4 regions of the Thioalkalivibrio sp. AKL8 genome follow, and region 4 is predicted to be linked to each of the others. Evidence: predicted binding sites of a transcription regulator. Region 4 holds the regulator's gene; each other region holds the start of a gene.

Region 1 (5,543 bases), 180 kb from region 4:
CCGCCCGCTACGCACCGCATCCAGTGGTCCGCCGCACGCGGTTTCGTCGCGGGACTCGTCCTGCTGTTGCTCGCGCTGCCGGCCGCCGCGGAGGACTACCCCGCCGATTCCGCAATCGCGTGGCAGGACTGGGACAGCCAGCTTTTCGAGGAGTCCGAGGCACGCGAGCGGCCCATCTTCTTTTATTTTCACGGCCAGTGGTGCACTTGGTGCCGCGACTTCCAGGACGAGTCCCTGGAGAACCCCGACGTGGTGGACACCATCGACCAGCATTACATCCCGGTCCTGGTCGATCTGGACGAACGTGCGGATCTGTTCCGGCGCTACGGTGGCCGCGGCCTGCCCTTCGTGGTCATCGTGAATCACGAGGACGAGATGCTGACCCGCTTTACCGGTCACGTGAATGCCCGCGACCTGCAGAGCATCCTGGTGGCCCAGCGGGACATGTTCTCGGTCACCGGTCGCGAGATCACGCCGGACGATGCCGCGATCGACGATCTTGATGCCTTCATGGAGATGCTCGACGAGGTCTATGATGCCCGCGCCGACCGCCTGAGCGGCAGCGCCACCTTCGGCACCCTCAGCAAGCGCCCGCAGCCCTGGACCTATCGCTTCCTGCTCACCGCCGAAGCGTGGCGGGATCGCATGCCCGGGCTACTCGACCAGATCGCGGAGGACCTCTACGACGAGGTCGAAGGCGGCTTCTTCTTCTTTCACGACCCGGACCAGCGCGACCCGGTCCTGGCACTGGAGACCTCCAAGCGCCTGGACCAGAACGCCGCCTTCCTGTGGCTGTTCTCGAACGCCTACGAGACGCTGGGTGACGAGCACCACGCCGAGATCGCCCGCGGCATCCGCGACTACCTGCGCAATCAACTATGGGACGAGCGTCAGCTGCGTTTCGGCAACAGCCAGTACGCCGACCGCGACTACTACCAGCTGGACCCGGAGACGCGCACGCAAACCGACCCGCCCCGGGTCGACCGCAACACCTACGCCGACACCTCGGGCCAGGCCATCGCCGCCCTGGCGAACATGGCGCGGGTAATGGAAGACCGGGAAACGCTTGAGTGGGCGCGCGAGGCCCTGACGGCGCTGGATCGCTACCTGCAGACCGAACAGGGTTACCTCCACGGCATCTCGGCTACCGGCCGCCCGGCAATGGGGGGCTACCTGCCCTCGCAGATCTGGCCGGAGATCGCCCGCCAGGAATTGGCGCGCGCCACGGAGGCACTGGACGGGGAGCGACCGGAGATGCCCGACCCGCTCGCGGCACTGGACCGGCTGGAACCGTTCTTCAACAAGGAGCTGGGCGCCCACGCCGAGCGGATCGGCACCGATCTGGAACCCTGGTCGGAGACCCGCACCCAGGCGGCGCTGGCCTGGTGGCTCTACCACCTGCCGGACGCTGCCATCGAGGAATCCCACATCGATCGCGACATGGTGCGCGAACGCCTGCGCATCGAGCCCGGTGCCGACCCCGACGACGTCGCTCTGGGCTTCGACGCCCTGCGCCGGGGCTTCTAAAGCCCCGAAGCAAACCCTCGCGGTCGCTTATCCGGCGTCACACCACCCCCGGTTTCCCAGGATGGCGAGCCGAACCTGCGATGGGCCTGGCTCGGCCGTTACGCCTGTTGACGGAAGCCCGCGACCTCGCCCTGTAGCTTCTGTGCCAGGGCCTCCAGGGCCTCCACCGCCTGCTGCATCTCGTTCGCCCCGTCGGCATTGCGCACGGCGATGTCGTTGATGTGGTGGATGTTGCGGTTGATCTCTTCCGCCACCTGGCTTTGCTCCTCGGTCGCGCTGGCCACCTGGCGGGTCATGTCGTCGATGGCGGTCACCGAGTCGTGGATGTACTCCAGGGTCTCGCCGGCCTCGCCCGCCTTCGCCACGGAGGTCTCCGCATGCTGCTGGCTGACCTCCATCGCCTGCACCGCACGGGTGGCCCCGCCCTGCAGGCGCTGAATGATCTCGCGGATCTCCCCGGTCGAGTCGTTCGTGCGCTGTGCCAGGTGGCGCACTTCGTCCGCCACCACCGCGAAGCCCCGCCCGGCCTCGCCGGCCCGCGCCGCCTCGATGGCCGCGTTCAGCGCCAGCAGGTTGGTCTTCTCGGCGATCTCCTCGATGACCTGCAGGATCGTGCCGATGTTGTCGCTGTCACCTTTCAGCTCCACGATCACGTTGTTCGCCTGACGAATCTCGCCGGCCAGGGTGTTGATCGCCGCCTGGGTCGCCTGCACCACGGTGCGCCCGCCTTCCGCCGCACGCGTCGCCTGCCCCGCGCTCTCGGCCGTACTCTGCGTGTTGTTGGCGACCTCCTGCACCGTGGCAGACATCTGGTTCATCGCCGTGACCACCTGCTCTACATCACCGCGCTGTTCGTGAGTGGCACGCGTCATTTCATTGCTGCGCCCATCCAGCTGCCGCGCCGAGGCGGCAATCCCGTCCGCCGCGTCCGCAACCTGGCGAATGAGCCCCGAAAGCCGGTCCATCACCGTGTTGAAGGCCGCGCCGGTGCGCCCGATCTCGTCGTCGGTCGTCACCTCCACCCGGTGCCCGAGATCCGCGCGGCCCTCGCCGATCGCCTCCAGCCCCTCGGCCAGGCGCTCCATGGGGCGCGTCAGCACATTGGCGTAGAACCAGCCAATACCCAGCGCCACCACGAACGCGACGATCCACAGCACCCACAGCAGCCACCACAACTGGGTCACCAGCGCCGCGTCCACACCCGCAGCGAGATCGCCCTTCATGGTGTGGAAGGTCACCCCGCCCATGATGGACAACGGCACGGTGCTCACCACGATCACCAGGATAATCAGCTTCAGTCGCAGCCCACCCAACGGTCCAATCTTCATCGACGCCCTCCTTTCCGTCCCTTAACGACCAGCCGATCCCGGTCTTGAGCCCGACACAGTATCCATCCGCCCCGCCCCTATCGTCTTGACCCGGGTCAACCCCAGGTCCCACGACAAGCCGAAAAACCGTTTCACCACGAAACGAATGAAGGCACGAAGAAGATCAACGGCGATTGCGCCAGAAAGGACACGGAGTTCACGGAGAGGATGGAAAGGCTGTCAACTTGAAGCAGGGGGCTCGCTTGGTTTCAGCGGTGGGGCCAGCGGCGATGGCTAACGGACGTTCCAGACAGAATTCGTCCTTTCTCTGGGTCCTCCGTGTCCTCTGTGTTAATACGCCTTTGGCCTTGACCTTCTTCGTGCCTTCGTGCGCTTCGTGGTGAATAAAGCCCTTGAGCGGGCGCTCGCCTCACCCCCGATACCCAGACACAAAAAACCCGCGGGCCCGAGACTCGGGACCGCGGGTTCGCGGTACTGCGTTAGCGGATCCGCTTACCGGCTGCGGGCCGCGCGGTTGCCGCTGGCGGACGGGCGACCGTTGCCGCCGCGACCCCCACCGGGCTTGCCACCGCGACCGTTGCGCGGGGCGCCACTGCGGGCACCTCCGCCCGGCTTGCCACCCGGACCACCACGGCGATTGCCGTTGCCGTCATTGGCAGCCGGTTTCGGCGTGGCGAAGCCCTCGGTTTCGATACGGTCGATCGGGCGCTTGATCAGGCGTTCGATGCCCTTCAGCAGCTTGATCTCCTCGCCATCCACTAGCGACAGCGCGGCGCCGTCGGAGCCGGCACGCCCGGTGCGACCGATGCGATGCACGTAGTCTTCCGGCACGTTCGGCAGCTCGAAATTGACCACCTGCGGCAGCTGGTCGATGTCCAGCCCGCGCGCGGCGATATCCGTGGCTACCAGGACCGGCACCTGGCCGGACTTGAACTGCTTCAGCGCCTTGGTGCGCGCCGCCTGGCTCTTGTTGCCGTGGATCGCCTCGGAGCGCACGCCATCCTTCGACAGCTTCTCGGCCAGGCGATTGGCGCCATGCTTGGTGCGGGTAAACACCAGCACCTGTTCCCATTTGTTGGTGCGGATCAGGTGGCTCAGCAGCTCGCGCTTCTGGCTGGTCTCGACCAGGTGCACGCTTTGCTTCACGCCCTCGGCGGTCGTGTTGCGCGGCGCGATGTCGATCTCCGCCGGGTTGTTCAGCAGGCCGTTGGCCAGCTTGCGGATCTCGTCGGAGAACGTCGCCGAGAACATCAGGTTCTGGCGGTTCTTCGGCATCATCGCAATCAGCTTCTTGATATCACGGATGAAGCCCATGTCGAGCATGCGATCGGCCTCGTCGAGGACCAGAATCTCCACACCGGACAGGTCGATGGTCTTCTGATTGGCGTGATCCAGCAGACGCCCCGGCGTCGCCACCACGATGTCCATGCGATCACGCAGGGCCTTGATCTGCGGGTTCATGTTGACACCGCCGAAGATCGTCATCGAGCGCATCTTCAGATTGCGCCCGTAGGTCTTCACGGATTCGTGAACCTGCGCAGCCAGCTCGCGGGTCGGGGTCAGCACCAGGCAACGCGGGCGGCCATTGCCGGCCTGCGGCGCATCCGAGGTGGAAAGGCGCTGCAGAATCGGCAGGGTGAAGCCCGCGGTCTTGCCGGTGCCGGTCTGGGCGGCGGCCAGCAGGTCGCCTCCCTTCAGGACTTCCGGGATGGCCTGGGCCTGGATCGGGGTCGGGTGCTGGTACCCGGAGGTTTCCAGCGCACGCAAAAGGGTATCGGCCAACCCGAGGTCGGCAAAGGTCGTATCAGTCATGGAATGCTCCAACGCCACCCGCCACTCGTTCAACACAGAGCACCCATCGGGGGAAACGAAATCAGGGGGATCACTGCGAGCCGGAAGGCTCTGGATCAAATGAACGGACGCTGACGGGCGGGGCGTTCGATCCGGGCACTATACGCCTTTTGTCAATGAAAAGACACCGCTCCATACCCCATCGGATATATATTTGTTTTGTGCGGGAATATCCGCTAGCTTCATCTCAAAAAAACCGATGCCAACGCAGCATCGGTCAGGCCGACGCGACCCCAAACAACAACGATCGGCCATCAGGGGAACAAAATGAAACGCAACCTGCCTGTCACCGGGATCGAGGTGGACTACCCGGAGAGTGCCAATATCCTCTCCACCACCAACCTCAAGGGGGCCATCAGCTACGTCAACCCAGAGTTCATCGACATCAGCGGCTTCGAGGAAGAAGAGCTGCTGGGCAAGAATCACAACGTGGTTCGTCACCCGGACATGCCCCCTGCCGCATTCGAGGACCTCTGGCAGACCGTTCAAGGCGGACGATCCTGGATGGGAATGGTCAAGAACCGCTGCAAGAACGGCGACCATTACTGGGTCAGCGCGTACGTCACACCGGTGACCGAGGACGGTCAAACGGTCGAATACCAATCCGTCCGCACCAAGCCGCAACGCGAGCTGGTGGAAAAGGCCGAATCCGTCTACACCGCCCTGCTCGAGGGGCGCATGCCCCTGTCGCTGCGTCTGCCACGCATTGGCATCAAGACCCGGGCCGTCGCCTCGGTGGCCGGTGGCGTGCTGCTGGGCCTGATTGCCAGCCTCGCCCTGACCGGCATCACCTGGGGCTCCGCACTGGTCTTCACCCTGACCACCCTGCTGGTCGCC
Region 2 (5,543 bases), on a different contig from region 4:
CCCGTGGATGTCGCCGAGGACCGCGCCGACTGGAACGACTTCGCGCGCCAGTGGCTCACCGAGCACGGCATCGACGACGGCCTCGCCCTCCTCGTCCAGGGCCCCTCGGGACCCCATCCGACCGGCAACCACCGCCTGGAACTGCTCGAACTCGACCGCCCCCGCCAGGAATACACCAACGCACCGGAGCACCCCTGACCCACACCGCCATGCGGCCGAAGACGGAAGAACACGACACCCGCCTCCTGTCCGAGCTGCAAGGACAGGGAGATTCGGATAGCCCGTCAGTCCAGGGGCAGGATGCGCCGGCGGGGCGGTGGGGCATCCTGCAGCCTCTGCTGGTTCGCGTACTCGCGTTGCTTCTGCTCGAGGTAGGTCTCGCGGTCCAGCTCGCGTAGCTGGCGCGGGTATTCGTCGGTCAGGTCGAACCAGCGTTCCAGGCGGGCCAAAAGGAGCTCCTGAGCCGGCCGGTCGCGGACGTCGAGCCAGGCCTGCAGTGCAAGATAGAAACGCATGACGGTGCGCTCGATCATGCCTTCCAGGCCGCCGATGTATTGTGGCTCGCCGTTTTCGTAACCGACCACGGTGAAACCCACCCGCTCGCGTCCCCCGGTGGCGAGGTAGACGAGCGCGGCCAGCCGGGCAATCACCCCGAAGCGCAACGAATACTCGAGGTTGACGAGGGTCCCCGTGTCGTGCGGAACGACGTGGACGACGATGGAGTAATCCCGGGTTCCGTAGGGCCCACGATCGCCCTCCAGCTCGATCAGCAGCCAGTCCTCACCCATCTGGGCCGACCGCCTGACGAGCTCCACACGCTCTGCATACTCCGCCTGCTCGTAACGCGCACGGCCCACGTACAGGTGCAGCAAGGCATCCGCCCCCTCGCGGTAGACGCAGCTCTTGATGTTGATGTGCAGGACGGTGATTTCGCACCACGCCGAAAGCGCTTCCAGCTCACTGGCCACCAGCGCAAACGAATACGGCAGCCGGGCGTGCACCGCCCCCTCGACGACGCCGCCCTGCACAGTGGAGGTAACGGCAATCGGCTCGCCCAGCGGTGATTCGGCAATGGCGGCCAGCCAGTCTTCGGCGCCATCCGCATGCGCCAGTAGAGGGCTTCCGACAAGCAGAGCCAACCCGACAAGCGCGACGATGTGCAGTCGGCACCAGGATTGGTGGGCAAACGGAACGGCCGGCAGTCGAAGCATGGCAGCGCCCCTCCGTAGAATCACCCGGCCGGCGCCCATTGACGGTCATGACGGGGTCGGCCCCGGGTCAGGGCCCGAAACGGTGACCATTGAGGCGAAGTCGCCCCCACTCACCTCCTTAGATAGCCCATATCCGCGATCAGCACTGGCGAACATGCCCATGGATCATGTGTCTCCCTTGCTGGTCCAGCCGCGGAAACCTTCCCGGACGGAAAGGCAGCGTGCATACCCGAGGTCCCGCAGGAGCTCTGCGGCACGCAGGCTGCGGCGGCCGCTGTTGCACAGGCACAGCAGGATCTGGTCCTGGGTGACGTGGTGGCGGTTGATCAGGGAGATGAAGTGCTGGAAATCCCGCTCGTCCGGCTCGTCCGCATCCAGCAGTTCCTGTTCCTCCTCGGACAGCTCGCGACCCAGCAACTGCTTCAGGCGGAACAGGGGCACAGGGACGGCACCTTCTACCGCGCCTTCCAGCTCCAGTTCGAAGGGCTGACGGATATCCAGCAACACGGCCAGGCCGATATCGACCAGTTCGCGCGCCGCGTTCACGCTGATCTCCAGCTGCGGCTTGCTCGTTTCGTTCGCCATGCGTTCTCCTTTGATGTTCGCCTCTCTCTGAGGCCGCCTTCTCGGCTCCCGGTTCCCCCGATTGCACCGCCCGATCCACAACCTCGACATTGGACATCAGAAACCCGGTCCGGGCTTCTGTCATGCATGGGGTTTCACGCTCTGTGAAGCGGCCCCACGACATTTCAGACGGCGGGTTCTATGCTCCATGGATACCTGCCGCCTGAAACGGCGCACTGATCAGCGTTAGGGGCAGCATGCCGAACGACCGCGATATCGACCTGAGCCGCCACCACGAACCCCGTGATTTCTCCGACCGCGTCGCACGGGGCTTTACCTCGCTGATGCGATTCTTCGCCGACACCTTCTTTGCCCGGCGCTACGGACACCGCGCCGTGGTCCTGGAGACGGTTGCGGGCGTCCCCGGCATGGTGGGCGCCACGCTGCAGCACCTGCGCTCGCTGCGGCGCATGGAGGATGACCACGGCTGGATCCGCACGCTGATGGACGAGGCCGAGAACGAGCGCATGCACCTGCTCACCTTCATTGAGATCACCTCGCCCAACTGGCTGGAGCGCTTCCTGATCATCCTGGCGCAGGGCTTCTTCTACACGTTGTTCTTTATGATCTACATCATCTCGTCGCGCACGGCGCACCGGATCGTAGGCTACTTTGAAGAGGAAGCGGTCGTCAGCTACACCGAGTACCTGGAGGAAGTGGAGTCCGGCGGGCTCGATAACGTCGCCGCGCCGGCACGCGCAATCCAGTACTGGAACCTTCCGGAAGATGCCCGCCTGTCCGACGTGATCCGCGCGGTACGCGCCGATGAGGCAGGCCACCGGGACGTTAACCACGGCTTCGCCGACCTGCTCGGCAAGAAAGACTGACCCGGGCGCTCTCCCGCGACCTGACGGGGCCGGTTTTCGGGCACTATCGTGTGGCCGTATGCGAACGACATGGAGACGGCCGTGAACGACGAGACAACCGGCGGGACCGAGGGCGCACTCCCCCTGCAGCGGCTGGCGGGATGGGGGCTGCGCGGTATCGCGGTCCTGACGGGCCTGGTCGGGCTACTGACATCGGTGACGCTCTGGACGCTGGCACAGGAAACGCCGCAGGTGCCCTGGCCGGTCGCATCCCTGGTGTTGCTGCAGGCCCTCTTTGCCGTTGCGGTGCTGGCCTGGGTCGTGCTCCTGTGGCGAAGGGCCCGCGCACTGGGCGCGCTGGAGACGCGGGACTATCCCGCCATCACCTGCGTTGTCGTCTGCACACGGCTGGTCGGCGAGCTGCTGGCGATTGCCTTCGTGCTGCTCGCGCTGGCGTTGTCGGTCATCTCCCTGACGGCGGTGGAGCCCTTTGCGGGCACCGCGGTGGCCGCGTTCGGCCTTGAAGCCGAGCTGGTGGAACCGGCGAGCTGGGGACTGGCCCTCCTGACGGCGATCCTCTGGCCCCTCGCCGGGTTGTTCGCGGGTGGTTTGGTCCTGTTCGCGGCCTACCTGTTCGCCGATGCCATGACGGCCATGCTGGAGTATGTGCGCGACGTGCGGCGCATCCGCGAGACCCTGTCGTCCGGACCGTCCGCGAGATGAAGTAGAACGCGAGACCTTCGCGACCTTCGGGTTCAAACCTTCGGGGTCAAACCTTGCCTTTTGCTTGGTCAGCCGACCCCGCAGAAAACGCCGCTGAACCCCCGACAAGTACGCCGCCAACCGCGCAGGCCCGACACCTGTTCGAACCGGCTGGGAGTGGACTGCTAGCGGACGTCGCCACGGGTGACCCACCTCAAGGTTTGGCCGGCCAGGCCGTTTACAGTGGTCAAGGCCCGAGGTTGCGGGCTGCTCCCAATACTGGCCACACAAGGACCGCCCATGAATTTCCGCTCGCTCTCTGTTCGATCCAAGCTGGTCATCACCATCGTGGTACCCGTGGCCGCGCTCCTGCTGTTGGCGGCCCTGGCCGCACGCGGCACAGCCAACATCGAAGAGGGCGTGCAGAACATCTATCACGACCGCGTCGTGCCCCTGCAGCAGCTGAAGACCATCGCCGACAACTATGCGGTGCTGGTCATCGACGCGGTCAACAAGGCGGACGCCGGACGGATGACGGCGGAAGAGGCTCTCGCCGACGTCCGTGAGGCACGAGAGGAGATCGCCGAGATCTGGGACGCCTACCTGGCCACGACCCTGACGCCCCGTGAGCAGGAACTGGCTGATGGTGCCCGCGGGTTGTTCCGCGCAGCCAACGCCCACCTGGACCGCCTGGAGGAGGCTCTTGGCGGGATGTCCGGTGATGTCCAGGGCGAGCTCGACGCCTTCAACGGTCCCCTGTACGACACCATCGATCCGATCAGCGACCAGATCACCCAGCTGGTCGACCTGCAGATCGATGTTGCCGGGACCGAGGCCGAGCGGGTATCGGCGTTCTACACCCAGGTTCTGGTGCGCAGCGGCGCGCTGATGCTGGTGGTCTTGATCATCGTCGTGGTCACCGGGGTGTGGACGTATCGCTCGGTGGCACTCCCGATCTCGCGGATGCGCGCGACACTCACGGAGATCGCCGAGCACCATGACCTCTCGCGCCGGGTCGACGTTCGCTCCGACGACGAGATCGGCGCCACTGCAGGCGCCCTGAACAGCATGCTCGACCAATTCCAGGACTCGATCCGCGAGTTGCGCACCCTGACGGATCAGATGGCCTCTGCCGCGGAACAGCTGTCCGCCGTCAGTACCCAGACCAACGGGAACATCGACCAGCAGCGCTCGCAGACCGAACAGGTCTCGACGGCGATGAACGAGATGGCCGCGACGGTGCAGGAGGTCGCGCGCAACGCCTCCGATGCCGCGTCCTCCAGCCAGGAAGCCGATCAGGAGTCCCGCGCGGGTGGCGAAGTGGTGCGCACGGTGGTCAGCGACATCGGACGCCTGTCGGGCGAGGTCGCGACCATCGAGGAATCCGTGCGCAACCTGGACGAGAAGGGGCAGCAGATTGGCTCGGTGCTCGACGTCATTCGCGGCATTGCCGAGCAGACCAACCTCCTGGCCCTGAATGCGGCCATCGAGGCCGCCCGCGCCGGCGAACAGGGACGCGGCTTCGCCGTGGTCGCCGACGAGGTGCGTACCCTCGCCTCGCGCACGCAGGACTCCACGGCGGATATCCAGGCGATGATCGAGTCGCTCCAGGCGGGTACCCGCAACGCCGTCACCGCGATGGGCCGCGGCCGCGAAATGGCCGAGGCCACCAGCAACGACGCCGAACGCGCCGGCCAGGCGCTGGAATCCATCGTCCAGGCAGTCGGTCGGATCAGCGACATGACCACGCAGATCGCCAGCGCGGCCGAAGAACAGAACGCGGTGGCCGAGGAGATCAACCGGAACATCTACGCCATCAATGACATCACCGGCGATACCGCCAACGGGGCCCGCCAGACGGCGACCGCCAGCCAGGAGGTCGCGGACATCGCCTCGCGTGTACGCGACCTGGCCTCCGCCTACCGCATTGGCTGACCCCCACTCCTACAGAGCACCGCGAGCTCGGCTTCGGCTTCGGCTCCGGCTTGCCAGGCGGGCGGCCACCGCTTTGCACGAAAGCATCCGAAGAAACGGATCCGTCAGGAGAAGCCACGCGCTCCGAACTTGCGATGCAAAAAATGGAGGCTCGTCAAGGGCCACCGGGAACTCGAGACCCCGGCCGCACTCCGAGCCTCAGTACCTCAGGTTGTTCGCGATGCTTCCACCTGCCGAAGGTGGATGAATTTCGGGGAGCCCGATA
Region 3 (5,543 bases), 140 kb from region 4:
TTGTGAGGGCTCTTGTGGGAGCGTGCTTGCACGCGAAGCCCCTGCCAAAGTCTGGCGCGGGCAGGGGCTTCGCGGCCAAGGCCGCTCCCACAGGAATGCCGAGAACCAGCGGTGTGCGTCCTACATATTGTAGGAGCGCCCTTGGCCGCGAATACCTCCCACCAAAGTCCGACCGGGCACCCGCATGAGCGCCGCGCTAACACCCCTCTGGCTGGCCCTCCAGTTCCTCACCCGCCTGCCCACCCCCGCGCTCGACCCGCAACCGGCCGACCTGGGTCGTTCGGTACTGGCTTACCCGCTGGTCGGCCTGATCCTGGGCCTGGTCGTGATACTGGTCGGTATCGCGCTGGCGGCCATACCTGGCACGCCGCCGCTCTTGGTCGCGGCACTGGCGCTCGCGTTATGGGTCGGTCTGACGGGTGCGCTGCACCTGGACGGGCTAGCGGACACGGTGGACGCCTGGGTCGGCAGCCACCAGGATCCGGAACGCGCTCAGGCCATCATGAAGGATCCCACCAGCGGCCCGATGGCGGTCGCGGCCCTGATCCTGGTGCTGCTGATCAAGTTCGCCGCGCTTGTGGCCGTGGTGGAGGCGGGCGCCTGGATGGCGTTGCTGGTCGCCATCGTGCTGGGGCGCGCGGCGCTCACCGGGCTGTTTCTGCTGGTGCCCTATGTGAGAGAGCAGGGCCTGGGTGCCGAGATGGCCGCACACCTGCCGCGCAGCCCCGCCCAGATGGTGCTGGTCGCCACCGGCGTGTTGATCCTGCTACTGGCGCTGGTCACCGGCGTTTGGGGCCTGATCCTGGGCCTGGCCGCTGCGCTGGCCTTGGTGTTCGCCATCGCCGCCTTCCTGCGTCGCTGGCTCGGCGGTTTCACCGGCGATACCGCCGGCGCCACCCTGGAGCTCGTGGAAATGGTGGCGATTACCGTCATGGCGCTAGTGCTCGCCCTGCATTAGGGCGCTGCTGCTCAATGAGGCGAGGTGTTTCCCATCGCCTTGTCCAGCAGCGCAAGACCTTCCTGTTCCCGGCCCTGACCACGCTGGGCGCGCACCCGGAAAAGGGTCTCGGCATCGTGCTCCGCAATCATCAGCGTGGCCATTTCGTCGACAAGGCGGTTCACGCTGGTCCCGCGTTCGCGCGCCAGCGCCTTCAGCCGTTCGTACTTGTCGTCCGGCAAACGGATCGTCAATCGAGCCAATTCAGGGTCTCCGCGTTCAGGACCAGATGATGCATGTCGAGAGTTCGTAAAAGCTGTCATCGAATGGTCACGGAATTGCCACATACTTCGGCGATGAACGTTCCCGTGAGACTCAACCCGGCCCGCATGACCCTGCGCGCGCTCGTAAACCCGCTTGGGGCGGTGCGCGATGCGCGTGCAATCGAGCCGGCCCCGCCGTGGTGGCAGACGTTTCTGGGGCTGGCGTTGCCGGTGCTGCTGGTGAGCGTGGTCGCGAGCCAATGGCTTTACCAGGTGATCCCGACCGGCCTGCCACCCGAGGCCATGCCGGGCGCCTGGGGCTTTGGCGTCTACAGCATGCTGGCGATGAGCATCGGGGTGCTGGGGATGGCCTGGTCCGCGCACTACCTGACCGATCTGTTCCAGGGCTATTCGCACCCGGACCGGGCGATGCTGGCGGTTTCCGTAGGGCTGCTGCCCGCCTGGGTCGGCAAGGTGGTCGCGGCGTTCCCCTGGCCCTGGGGCAACGGCATCGCGTTGCTGCTGATCCTGTATTCCCTCTGGCTGCTCTACTGGGCCCTGCGCGAGATCATCGGCCTGCGCCGCGGCAACCGCATCGGCCTGTTCGTGGCCACCATCTTCTGCGGCGCCTTCATCACCCTGATCTTCGGCTGGCTCCTGATGGACCTGATCCCCGGCGCCACCCCCGATCACCGCATCGGCACCACCTGGCTGCTCTAGCCCGCGCCAGCCGTGGTGACCGGCACCTGTGACTATCGCAGCAGTCGCCCCCTACACACCCCGTCATCCCGGAAACCGCGAAGCGGTTATCCGGGATCTCCACCGTCGGGGGTGGCGCAGACGTCGGGGCGTCCCCGCGTGGGGAGATCCCGGCTCTCCGCTTCGCTGCGGCCGGGATGACGGTAAGGGGAGCGCAGCGGCCGGGATGACGGGGAGGGGCGCGTTGCGGCCGGGGTGATGGCGAAGGAGGGGCCCGCCGGGACAAAGGCCAGGGGATGCGGGCTGGATGGATGCACGCACGTTCGGGATGACCACCCATCCCTCGGGACGATCACCCAACCCTCGTCATCCCGGAAACTGCGGAGCAGTTATCCGGGATCTCCGTCGTTGGACGTGGCACATACGTCGGGGTGTGCCCGCGTGGGGAGATCCCGGCTCTTCGCTGCGCTACGGCCGGGATGACGAGAGCGATGGCGGGGGTGGGGCCGGGCCGGTCAGGGGCGCGGCGGCAAAGGAGTGCCGCCCCGTGGCAAAAAAATTCGAAATTAGGCTAAAGGTTCCTGGGTGAGGGTCGTTAAGGCTTGTGAGAGCGGGGATCAACCCGTTCACCAGAACCGCCCGAGGCGGTGACGCAAGACTCTTACAGGAGAGCGATCATGTCCCAAGTAATTAACACCAACGTTCTTTCCCTGAACGCCCAGCGTAACCTGAACAACTCCCAGGGCGCGCTGTCTCAGAGCCTGGAGCGTCTGTCCTCGGGCCTGCGTATCAACAGCGCCAAGGATGACGCGGCCGGCCTGGCCATCGCCGAGCGTTTCACCACCCAGATCCGCGGTCTGAACCAGGCGGTGCGTAACGCCAACGACGGTATTTCTTTCGCGCAGACAGCGGAGGGCGCCCTGGGGACCGTGGGTGACGCGCTGCAGCGTATCCGCGAATTGGCCGTCCAGTCGGCGAACGATACCAATTCCGCCTCCGACCGCCAGGCGTTGAATAACGAAGTTCAGCAGCTGATTGCCGAGGTCGACCGGGTCGCAAACGCGACCGAGTTCAACGGACAAAAGATCCTGGATGGCTCGCTTGAAGATCTGTTCTTCCAAGTGGGTGCGAACCAGGGTCAGACGATCTCCGTGAACGGGGTCAATGCCCAGGCCTCCGTGCTGGGTGCTGCCGTGGCCGAAGGAAACAGCATTGATACAGTTGCAACGAATCTGGCGGACGATTTGGCGGGCGATTTGACCGTTCAGGGTGTGAGTATCGACCTGACCGACGTGGCATCCGTGAACGACATCGTTGCCGCGATCAACAACGAGCTTTCGACCACCGGGGTCGAGGCCTCGCGTGCCACAAGCGTGACTTCGAGCGAATTGACGGTGGATGACAGCGCCACTGGTTCGATCGAACTGAATGGCGTCAAAATAGATTTTACGGCCGGTGATGGCGCAGCGGGGATGGTGGAGAGCATTAACAACTTCACGGCGCAGACCGGAGTTACCGCCGAAGAGGGCGAAAATGCTGGCACGATTGTGTTAACCAACACGTCGGGTGCCAATATCGCGCTTGTGGATGACGCCCCTGCGATCCTGGGTGGCGATGCCACCTTCGAGGCGGGTATCGTCTTGGCTGGTGAAGTGGGTACAGAGATTGAAGTGGGTGGTACGGACGCTGCTACCTTGGGTGGACTGAATGACGCGCTCACCGAGCAGAACCGGCTCAACAACGTCGACGTTCTGACGCGCGAGAGTTCGACCGAGGCCCTGCGCACCATGGACTTCGCGCTGCAGCAGGTGAGTGGCCTGCGCTCCGAACTGGGTGCGGTGCAGATCCGCTTCGAGAACACCATCAACAACCTGGAAATCTCCACGGAGAACCTGTCCGCAGCCCGTTCGCGGATCCAGGATGCGGACTTCGCTTCGGAGACGGCCGAGCTGACACGCGCCCAGGTGCTGCAGCAGGCGGGTACCTCGGTGCTGTCGCAGGCCAACGCCGTTCCGCAGAACGTGCTGGCCCTGCTGCAGTAAGCTCGATCACTCGGGCTCTGGTTGAGGGTGGATGGCGAAGCCGCCATCCACCCCTTCTGATGAGGACAGCGATATGAGTGATGGAATCGGTAATATCACATCGCCGCTGGTTGCAGTGAACCCGCGCGGGGGTGAGGGGGCGAAGGCGCCCGGTCCCGGCGCGGGTCTTGTTGGTGGCGAGGGGCAGCCGGAGGCCGTGGCTCGTGCGGACAGTCGTTCGGAATCAACGGCTCCTGGTTCCACCGGACCGGCGATCGAGGCCATGGATATGGCCGAGGTCAATCATGTGGTCGAGTCGATCAATTCCTATCTGCAATCCACCAAGCGGGCGCTGGAGTTCAGCGTGGACGACAGCAGCGGCCGCACGGTGATTACGGTGATGGACGGAGAACGAGAAGAGGTGATCCGCCAGATCCCGCCGGAGGCCGTGCTGGCCCTGGTGGAGCAGTTCCAGACCGAGCAGGAGCTCGGCGGTACGGGGCTGGCGGACAAGGCCTGAGCGCCTTCTTCAGACTGCACCTCAACGCGGTATGTTTCATTGAGCCGGATCCGGTAATGGGTCCGGCTTTTTTCGTTGTGCCAGCGCCAGCCAGCCGCAGATCCACGGTCCGCTGGCCCCTTCCCTGTCATCCGTGCCGCGGCCCCCTTGCCGTCATCCCGGCCGCAGCGAAGCGAAGAGCCGGGATCTCCCGCGCCGGGATGCACCACACGGAAGGGGCAGCCTTGGCGGTGGAGATCCCGGATAACTGCTGCGCAGTTTCCGGGGTGACGGGGTTGGGGTTTGGATGGCGTTTCGGGTGTTTGCGCCTTTCCGTGGCCTGGCGATTCGCGGGGCGCGATTCCGGCCACGCCCGCTTCACCATAGACGCGGCCACAGCCGCTCTACCGTCATCCCGGCCGCAGCGCAGCGGAGAGCCGGGATCTCCCGCGCCGGAATGCCCCCGACGTCTGTGCCACCTTCGGCGGTGGAGATCCCGGATAACTGCTGCGCAGTTTCCGGGATGACGGAGTATGGGTCTGGGGCTGGGTCGGATCGACGTATTGGGGCCAGGTTCTGGCGATTGCTTCGCTTCGCTCGCAATGACGGGGTTGCGGGCGGGGCTGGGGACGGACGTCCGGCGTCGACGGATTCTTCTGCGGCCCGCTCAAGATTTGGGCTAGGCTGTCGTTAAGTGATATATCGCACGTGCAAAGGGCACGTACAAAGGGTTCGAGACGTCGAACGCCGAGGAGCAGAGAGACCATGGCCATCAGTTCATTGGGTGTTGGATCGGGACTGGATCTGAATCAGATCGTTGGTGACCTGATCAATGCCGAGCGAGTACCGAAAGAGCAGCGTTTCGATCGCCGGGAAGGGCGGATCGAGGCGCAGATCTCCGCGTTCGGCAACCTGACCAACAGCGTGGAGCAGGTGGGTGGGAGCCTGAGCCGGTTGGCGGGCTTCGAGCTGTCGCAGTCGGCGACGGTCTCGGACTCCAGCGTGGCCAGTGTGACGTCCGACGGCACGGCCGCGAACGGCGATTTCTCTCTGCAAGTTAAGGAGCTGGCGCAGGCGCAGAGCGTAGCGACGGCGGCCGGTCAGTTCGATGACTCGGATGCGGA
Region 4 (5,543 bases):
ACCAGCGGATCGGACAGGGCCTCGACCAGATTCTTGTCGAGGTCGGTTTCCTCGCCGAAGATCTCCAGCTCGATCTCCTTGCCCAGATTCCGCGACAGATCGCGGATCACTCGAGGGAAGCGATTGAAGACCTTCTTCACCGGCTGCATGCGGGTCTTCATCACCGAGGTCTGCAGGTCGGAGGTCACCAGTGCCAGCGAACTGATCGCCTTGCCCAGTTCGTCGTCGACATGCTGCGAACGCAGCATGCTCAGCCGGTTTCGTACCAGAACCAGCTCGCCCACCAGGTTCATGATCTCGTCCAGGCGCTCGGTATCCACACGCACGGAGGTCTCGCCCTGCGGAGCCGAGCGCCCACCGGCCTCGGCCCCGCCGGCGCGGGCACTACCGCCGCCCTGCCCACCGGCAGCCGCCGGTTCCGGCGTTACCGCTTTTTCCGGCTCGGGCGCCACGGCCGCGGGCTCGGTCGGCAGTGGATCCGCAGGGGCGTCCGCAGCCGGTTCGGGCGATGCCGGACCTCCGCCCTTGGCCTGCAACTCGTCCAGCAAATTCTCGAACTCGTCGTCGCTGATCAGATCACCGCCCGAGTCTTCGCTGGCCCCGGCGTCGCCCGGCACGGCCGCGTCCACGGGTGCCGGGGCCCCGTCACCATGCAACGTATCCAGCAGGGCCTCGAACTCGTCGTCCGTGATCTCCTCCCCACCGCCCACCATGGCGTCGCCGGGGGCCGAGGCCTGTGGCTCGGGGACGGGCTCCGGTTCAGGCGCGGGCGGCGCCCCGGCGGTATCTCCGGCGACATCTTCGTTTTTTGCCATGCGCCGCAGGTCCTCGACCACCGCGGCATCGGCGGGGGTCGGGTCCACTCCGGAACGCAGATCCCCGAACATGACGTTCAGGGAGTCCAGCACGCGGAGCATGGTGTCCATCAGATGGCTATCGGCACGGCGTTCGCCGTTGCGCAGCAGATTGAAGACGTCCTCGGCGTGATGACACACCGTCACCAGCGCATCCAGGCTCAAGAACCCGGCGCCCCCCTTGATGGTGTGGAAGCTTCGAAAGACCGCATTCAACAGATCCCGGTCGTCCGGGTTCTGTTCCAGGTCGATGAGTTGCTCGTTGAGCCCCTCCAGCAGTTCCCCGGCCTCGATCAGGAAGTCCTGAAGGATCTCGTCATTGGGGTCGATGGCCATTCAGTCTCTCCGGTCCCGTGGCGCCAGTCGTATGGGGGGCACTGCTAGAAGCCCAGGCTTGATAGCAGATCGTCCACCTCGTCCTGTCCTTGAACGACATCTGCGCTGGAATCTTGAGTCTTGGGCACACTGGGGCCGTGACCCTTGCGGTCCGCCTCGCGGTCTTCTTCGCCACGATCCAGGGACGCCTCGGCCGCTTCGACCTGCTCCATGCGCCCGCTGGAGAGCCGAATCAGGGTAACGAGGTTCTCTTCGAGGTCAGTCACCAACTGGATCACCCGGCGAATCACCTGGCCGGTAATGTCCTGATAACTTTGTGCCATCAGCACCTCGGAGAGCAGCCGCCGCAACTCCTCGGCGTCCTCGCCCGCCTGCCCGAAGAAGCTGTCCAGCTCACGCGCGAAATCGCGGAATTCGTCCACCGAGAGCTGCCGGTTGCGAAACCGCGTCCATTTGGCGGTCAAGTCGGCCGCCTGCTGGCTGAACGACTCGGCGATCGGCAGGCTCGACTCGATGGCGCCCATCGTGGCGTGCGCGGCCTGCTCGGTCATGGTGACCACGTAGTTCAGGCGTTCCTTCGCATCCGGGATCTCCGCCTGCGTCAGCTCCACCAGACGCGAGTCCCCACGGAAACTCTGCAAGGCCTCGTGAAGGTCGCGCGTCAGCTTGCCCAGTTCATCGAAGAGCTCGCGGTCGTAAGGACGCGCAAGATCCTGCACCAGCGCGCGCGCCGCCGCGTCGTCGCCCGCCTCGAGCGTCTGCACCAGTTGTCGGGCCAGCTCGAGCTGGCCGTCGCGTGGGGGGTGTTCCTGTTCAGTCATGAGGAGCCTCTTGCTGGTACGGCGCCGAAGGAGCCGGGTCACGCCCACCCGCGCAAGCGAGACGGACGTCGTCCGTATTCACCACCGGGCGATCCTTAGCCCTGTGCTTCAATACGTTCGAAGATCTTGTCGATCTTTTCCTTCAGCGTTTCGGCGGTAAACGGCTTGACCACATAACCGTTCACACCCGCCTCCGCGGCCTCCACGATCTGGTCGCGCTTGGCCTCGGCCGTCACCATCAGCACCGGCATCGACTTCAGGTTGGCATCCGCCCGGACGGCCTTCAGCAGGTCGATGCCCGGCATGTTGGGCATGTTCCAGTCGGTAATCAGGAAGTCGAAATCACCATTTTGCAGCATCGGCAGCGCGGTGCTGCCGTCGTCGGCTTCCTGCGTATTATTGAAGCCAAGATCGCGCAAGAGGTTCTTGATAATGCGCCGCATCGTGGAAAAATCGTCCACGATGAGAATTTTCATTCCCTTGTCCACACGTCACTCCGGGATTCGTAAGGTGAGTTTTAGAATAACTGCAAAGCCGCGCCGTCTTCGAGCCACGACCCCATGCGCGCGCGCAGCCGAATGACCGCCTGGCTGCGAATCTGGCTCACGCGCGACTCGGTCACGCCCAGAACAGCCCCGATCTCGCGCAGATTCAGTTCTTCGGTGTAATACAGCGAAAGCACCAGGCGTTCGCGTTCAGGCAGATCCCCAAGGGCCTCGGCCAACTCCTCGCGAAACTCGCCAGCCTCAAGGCTACGCGACGGCGAGACTTCCTGCCCCTCGATCACGCGATCGGCCCCGTCATCCCCGCCACCCAGATCGTCCAGTGCAAACAGATGGGCCCCGGCGTGGTCCTTGAGCATGTCGTAATAGTCATCGATAGGCACGTCCAGCTCGGCCGCCACCTCGCTCCCACGCGCCGCACGCCCCTCGCGGGCCTCGACACTCTGGATCGCGGCGGCAATACGCCGGCTGTTGCGATGCACCGAACGTGGCGTCCAGTCACTGCGACGCAACTCGTCGATCATCGCGCCGCGGATGCGGATTCCGGCGTAGGTGGCAAAGGTCGCCCCCTGCCCGCCCTCGAACTGCCGCGCCGCCTCCAGCAGACCGATCATGCCGGCCTGGATCAGGTCATCGACCTGGACCGAGGCCGGTAGACGGGCCATCAGGTGGTGCGCAATGCGATGCACCAGTTCAACGTGATCGGCAATCAGCTTCTCGTGTCCACCGGTCGCGGTGGACGTCGCCTGGTAGCCGGAAAGGCGATTACGCGTCGTCATCATGCGCTCTGCAGCATTCGTTCCACGAAGAACCCGACGCCCCCGTGGTCACCCCCACCGACTGGCCAGCGATCCACCGTGTGTGCCAGGTCGGCAAACGCCTTGCCAGCCGGACTGCCGGGATACTGCTGAACCACCGGCGCCCTTTTCTGCACGGCCTTGCGCAGATGTTCGTCCATGGGGATATAGCCGGCCAGGTCCAGGACCACCTCCGGCAGGTACTTGCCGCAGACGGTATTGAGTTTCTGCATCAGCCGCTCCGCCCCCTCGCGTCCGCTGACCATGTTCGTGACCATGCGGAAACGCCGCAGGCCGTGGTCACGGTGCAGCACCTTGATCAAGGCATAGGCATCGGTAATCGAAGCCGGCTCGTCGCAGACCACCACCAGGGTCTCCTGTACCGCCCGGCAGAACGAAGTCACCGACTCCTGCAGGCCTGCGGCGGTGTCCACGATCAGGACATCCAGCGGCCTGCGGTAGGCGCTGAAGGCATGGATCAGCCCTGCGTGCTCCGCCGGCGTGAGGTTCGCCATCGCCGCGATACCGGAGGCCGACGGGACCACCTTCACCCCGTCCGGCCCCTGGACCAGGACATCGTCCAGGCTGTCCACCGCGCCGGTCACCAGATCATGCAGGGTGCGCTCCGGGCGCATCCCGAGCAACAGGTCCACGTTGGCCAGGCCCAGATCCGCATCGAACAGCATCACCTCGCGGCCCAACCGGGCCAGGCCGACCGCCAGATTGACCGACACGTTGGTCTTCCCGACCCCGCCCTTGCCCGACGCGACCGCAATGACCTTCAACGGCTTGTTAGTGCGTGGCATAACGCCCCTTTCCAACCGGCTGAATCAGTTCCAGTGTTGCCGGCTCGGTCCCCTGCGCCGGGCGCAGCGGCGCGCGCGAGCGTCGCGGCGGTTCCATTTCGGCCAGCCGTTCGGCAGCCCAGGTCTCACGGGCATTGCCACCCGCCCGCGCGCCCTCCGCGTCGTCGTCCAGCGCCAGGCGGGTCAGATACCCCGTATCAACCCGGTGAAAATCCTCGGCGATGCGCTGGCCATCGCTCACGAACCCAAGTCCCAGGTGCTGATCCAGCAGGACCGACAGGACCTCGCCCAGCTGTTCTGCCTCGTCCAGCTTGGTCAGCACCAGCGCCGAGGGATCCGCCTTGCGAAACGCGTCCAGCACCCGCCGCAACGTACTGCCCTGGGTCGTGGCCGACACGACCAACCAGCTCTCGGCGCGGATATCCGGCGGCAGATGCGCGAACAGCGACTCCTCCTCCACCGTGCGCGGCGCCTGCCCAGCAGTATCCACCAGGATCAGGTGGCCATCGTCCACGCGCCGCGCCAGATCGCGCAGTTCGCGCGCATTCTGCAACACGCGCACCGAGATCCCCGCCATCTGGGCGAAGGCTTGCAACTGCCGTGTTGCACCGATGCGCTGGCTATCGAGGGTCACCAGCGTAACCGAATCCGGTCCCATCCGACGGATCTGGCGCAACGCGATCCGTGCCAGCGTGGTGGTCTTGCCGACACCGGTCGGACCCACCATCGCCAGCAGCCCACCCTCGTCCAGGATCGCCGGGCGATGCGTGGCAATCGCGCCCGAAAGCCGCGCGCGGAGACGCTCCCAAGCCTGCTCGGGGGAGCTGTCATCGAGGATGCTGCCCGCCAGGCTGCGCGCCAGCGATTCACTAAAGCCGCGGTCGATCAGGCGGACCTTGCATTCTGCCGCCAGCGGATGACGGGCCGCCCAGCGAGCCTCGTCACTCTCCGCATACTGACGCGTCATCAGGCTGCGCAGGTCACGCAACTCCTGGCGCATCGCGGTGAGCTCGGGATCGGCCGGCCAGGAAGGGGCCGCCGAATTCGGGGCGCGGTCGGCAGTACGCGCCTCGCGGGCCGGCTTTGCAGCCTCCGGCTCGCGCACCGGCTCCGAGGACTCGCCATCCTCCAGGGCGGCGACCACCTCCAACCAGCCATCCACCCGGCGACTGGAGAGGATCACGGCATCCTCTCCCTGTTGTTCGCGCACCTGACGCATGGCGTCGCGCATGTCCCGGGCCCGATATCGTCTGACATTCATGCTTTGATCTCCTGCGCCGCTCGCGCGGCGGAACCCCTATGTCTCATGCGGACTGCTTCGCCGTTTCTTCCTGACCGACCGTGGCCACTACCCGAATCCGCCGGTTGTCGGGGATCTCGGTAAACGCCAGGACGGTCAGGCTGCGAACCGCGCCGCGCAACCAGC

What was found. Region 4 encodes FliA, which starts transcription of late flagellar genes. Its sites were predicted from a motif close to GCTAAAGTTNNNNNNNNNNCNGCCGATA; they were not measured.
Region 1: G335_RS0112180 (methyl-accepting chemotaxis protein) is a predicted target of FliA. The motif match lies at 2,878-2,905, and genes of this name have one in related genera.
Region 2: G335_RS0108195 (methyl-accepting chemotaxis protein) is a predicted target of FliA. The motif match lies at 3,556-3,583, and genes of this name have one in related genera.
Region 3: G335_RS0110730 (flagellin) is a predicted target of FliA. The motif match lies at 2,470-2,497, and genes of this name have one in related genera.

What each region holds. Positions count from the first base shown of each region.
Region 1 is NZ_AQYF01000009.1:604,698-610,240, forward strand. Features, by position in the region: gene G335_RS0112175 (DUF255 domain-containing protein) at 1-1,527, shown strand, start outside; gene G335_RS0112180 (methyl-accepting chemotaxis protein) at 1,626-2,855, opposite strand; gene G335_RS0112185 (DEAD/DEAH box helicase) at 3,348-4,667, opposite strand; gene G335_RS0112190 (PAS domain-containing methyl-accepting chemotaxis protein) at 4,974-5,543, shown strand, end outside.
Region 2 is NZ_AQYF01000008.1:185,191-190,733, forward strand. Features, by position in the region: gene pyk (pyruvate kinase) at 1-198, shown strand, start outside; gene G335_RS0108175 (hypothetical protein) at 285-1,211, opposite strand; gene G335_RS0108180 (rhodanese-like domain-containing protein) at 1,377-1,796, opposite strand; gene G335_RS0108185 (alternative oxidase) at 2,033-2,662, shown strand; gene G335_RS0108190 (hypothetical protein) at 2,732-3,364, shown strand; gene G335_RS0108195 (methyl-accepting chemotaxis protein) at 3,644-5,278, shown strand.
Region 3 is NZ_AQYF01000009.1:288,141-293,683, forward strand. Features, by position in the region: gene G335_RS0110715 (adenosylcobinamide-GDP ribazoletransferase) at 185-958, shown strand; gene G335_RS0110720 (hypothetical protein) at 970-1,179, opposite strand; gene G335_RS0110725 (YIP1 family protein) at 1,294-1,920, shown strand; gene G335_RS0110730 (flagellin) at 2,577-3,941, shown strand; gene G335_RS14420 (flagellar protein FlaG) at 4,015-4,440, shown strand; gene fliD (flagellar filament capping protein FliD) at 5,185-5,543, shown strand, end outside.
Region 4 is NZ_AQYF01000009.1:428,739-434,281, forward strand. Features, by position in the region: gene G335_RS0111375 (chemotaxis protein CheA) at 1-1,190, opposite strand, end outside; gene G335_RS0111380 (protein phosphatase CheZ) at 1,235-2,011, opposite strand; gene cheY (chemotaxis response regulator CheY) at 2,107-2,487, opposite strand; gene G335_RS0111390 (RNA polymerase sigma factor FliA) at 2,529-3,296, opposite strand; gene G335_RS0111395 (MinD/ParA family protein) at 3,293-4,117, opposite strand; partial or broken gene flhF (flagellar biosynthesis protein FlhF) at 4,286-5,378, opposite strand; gene flhA (flagellar biosynthesis protein FlhA) at 5,422-5,543, opposite strand, start outside.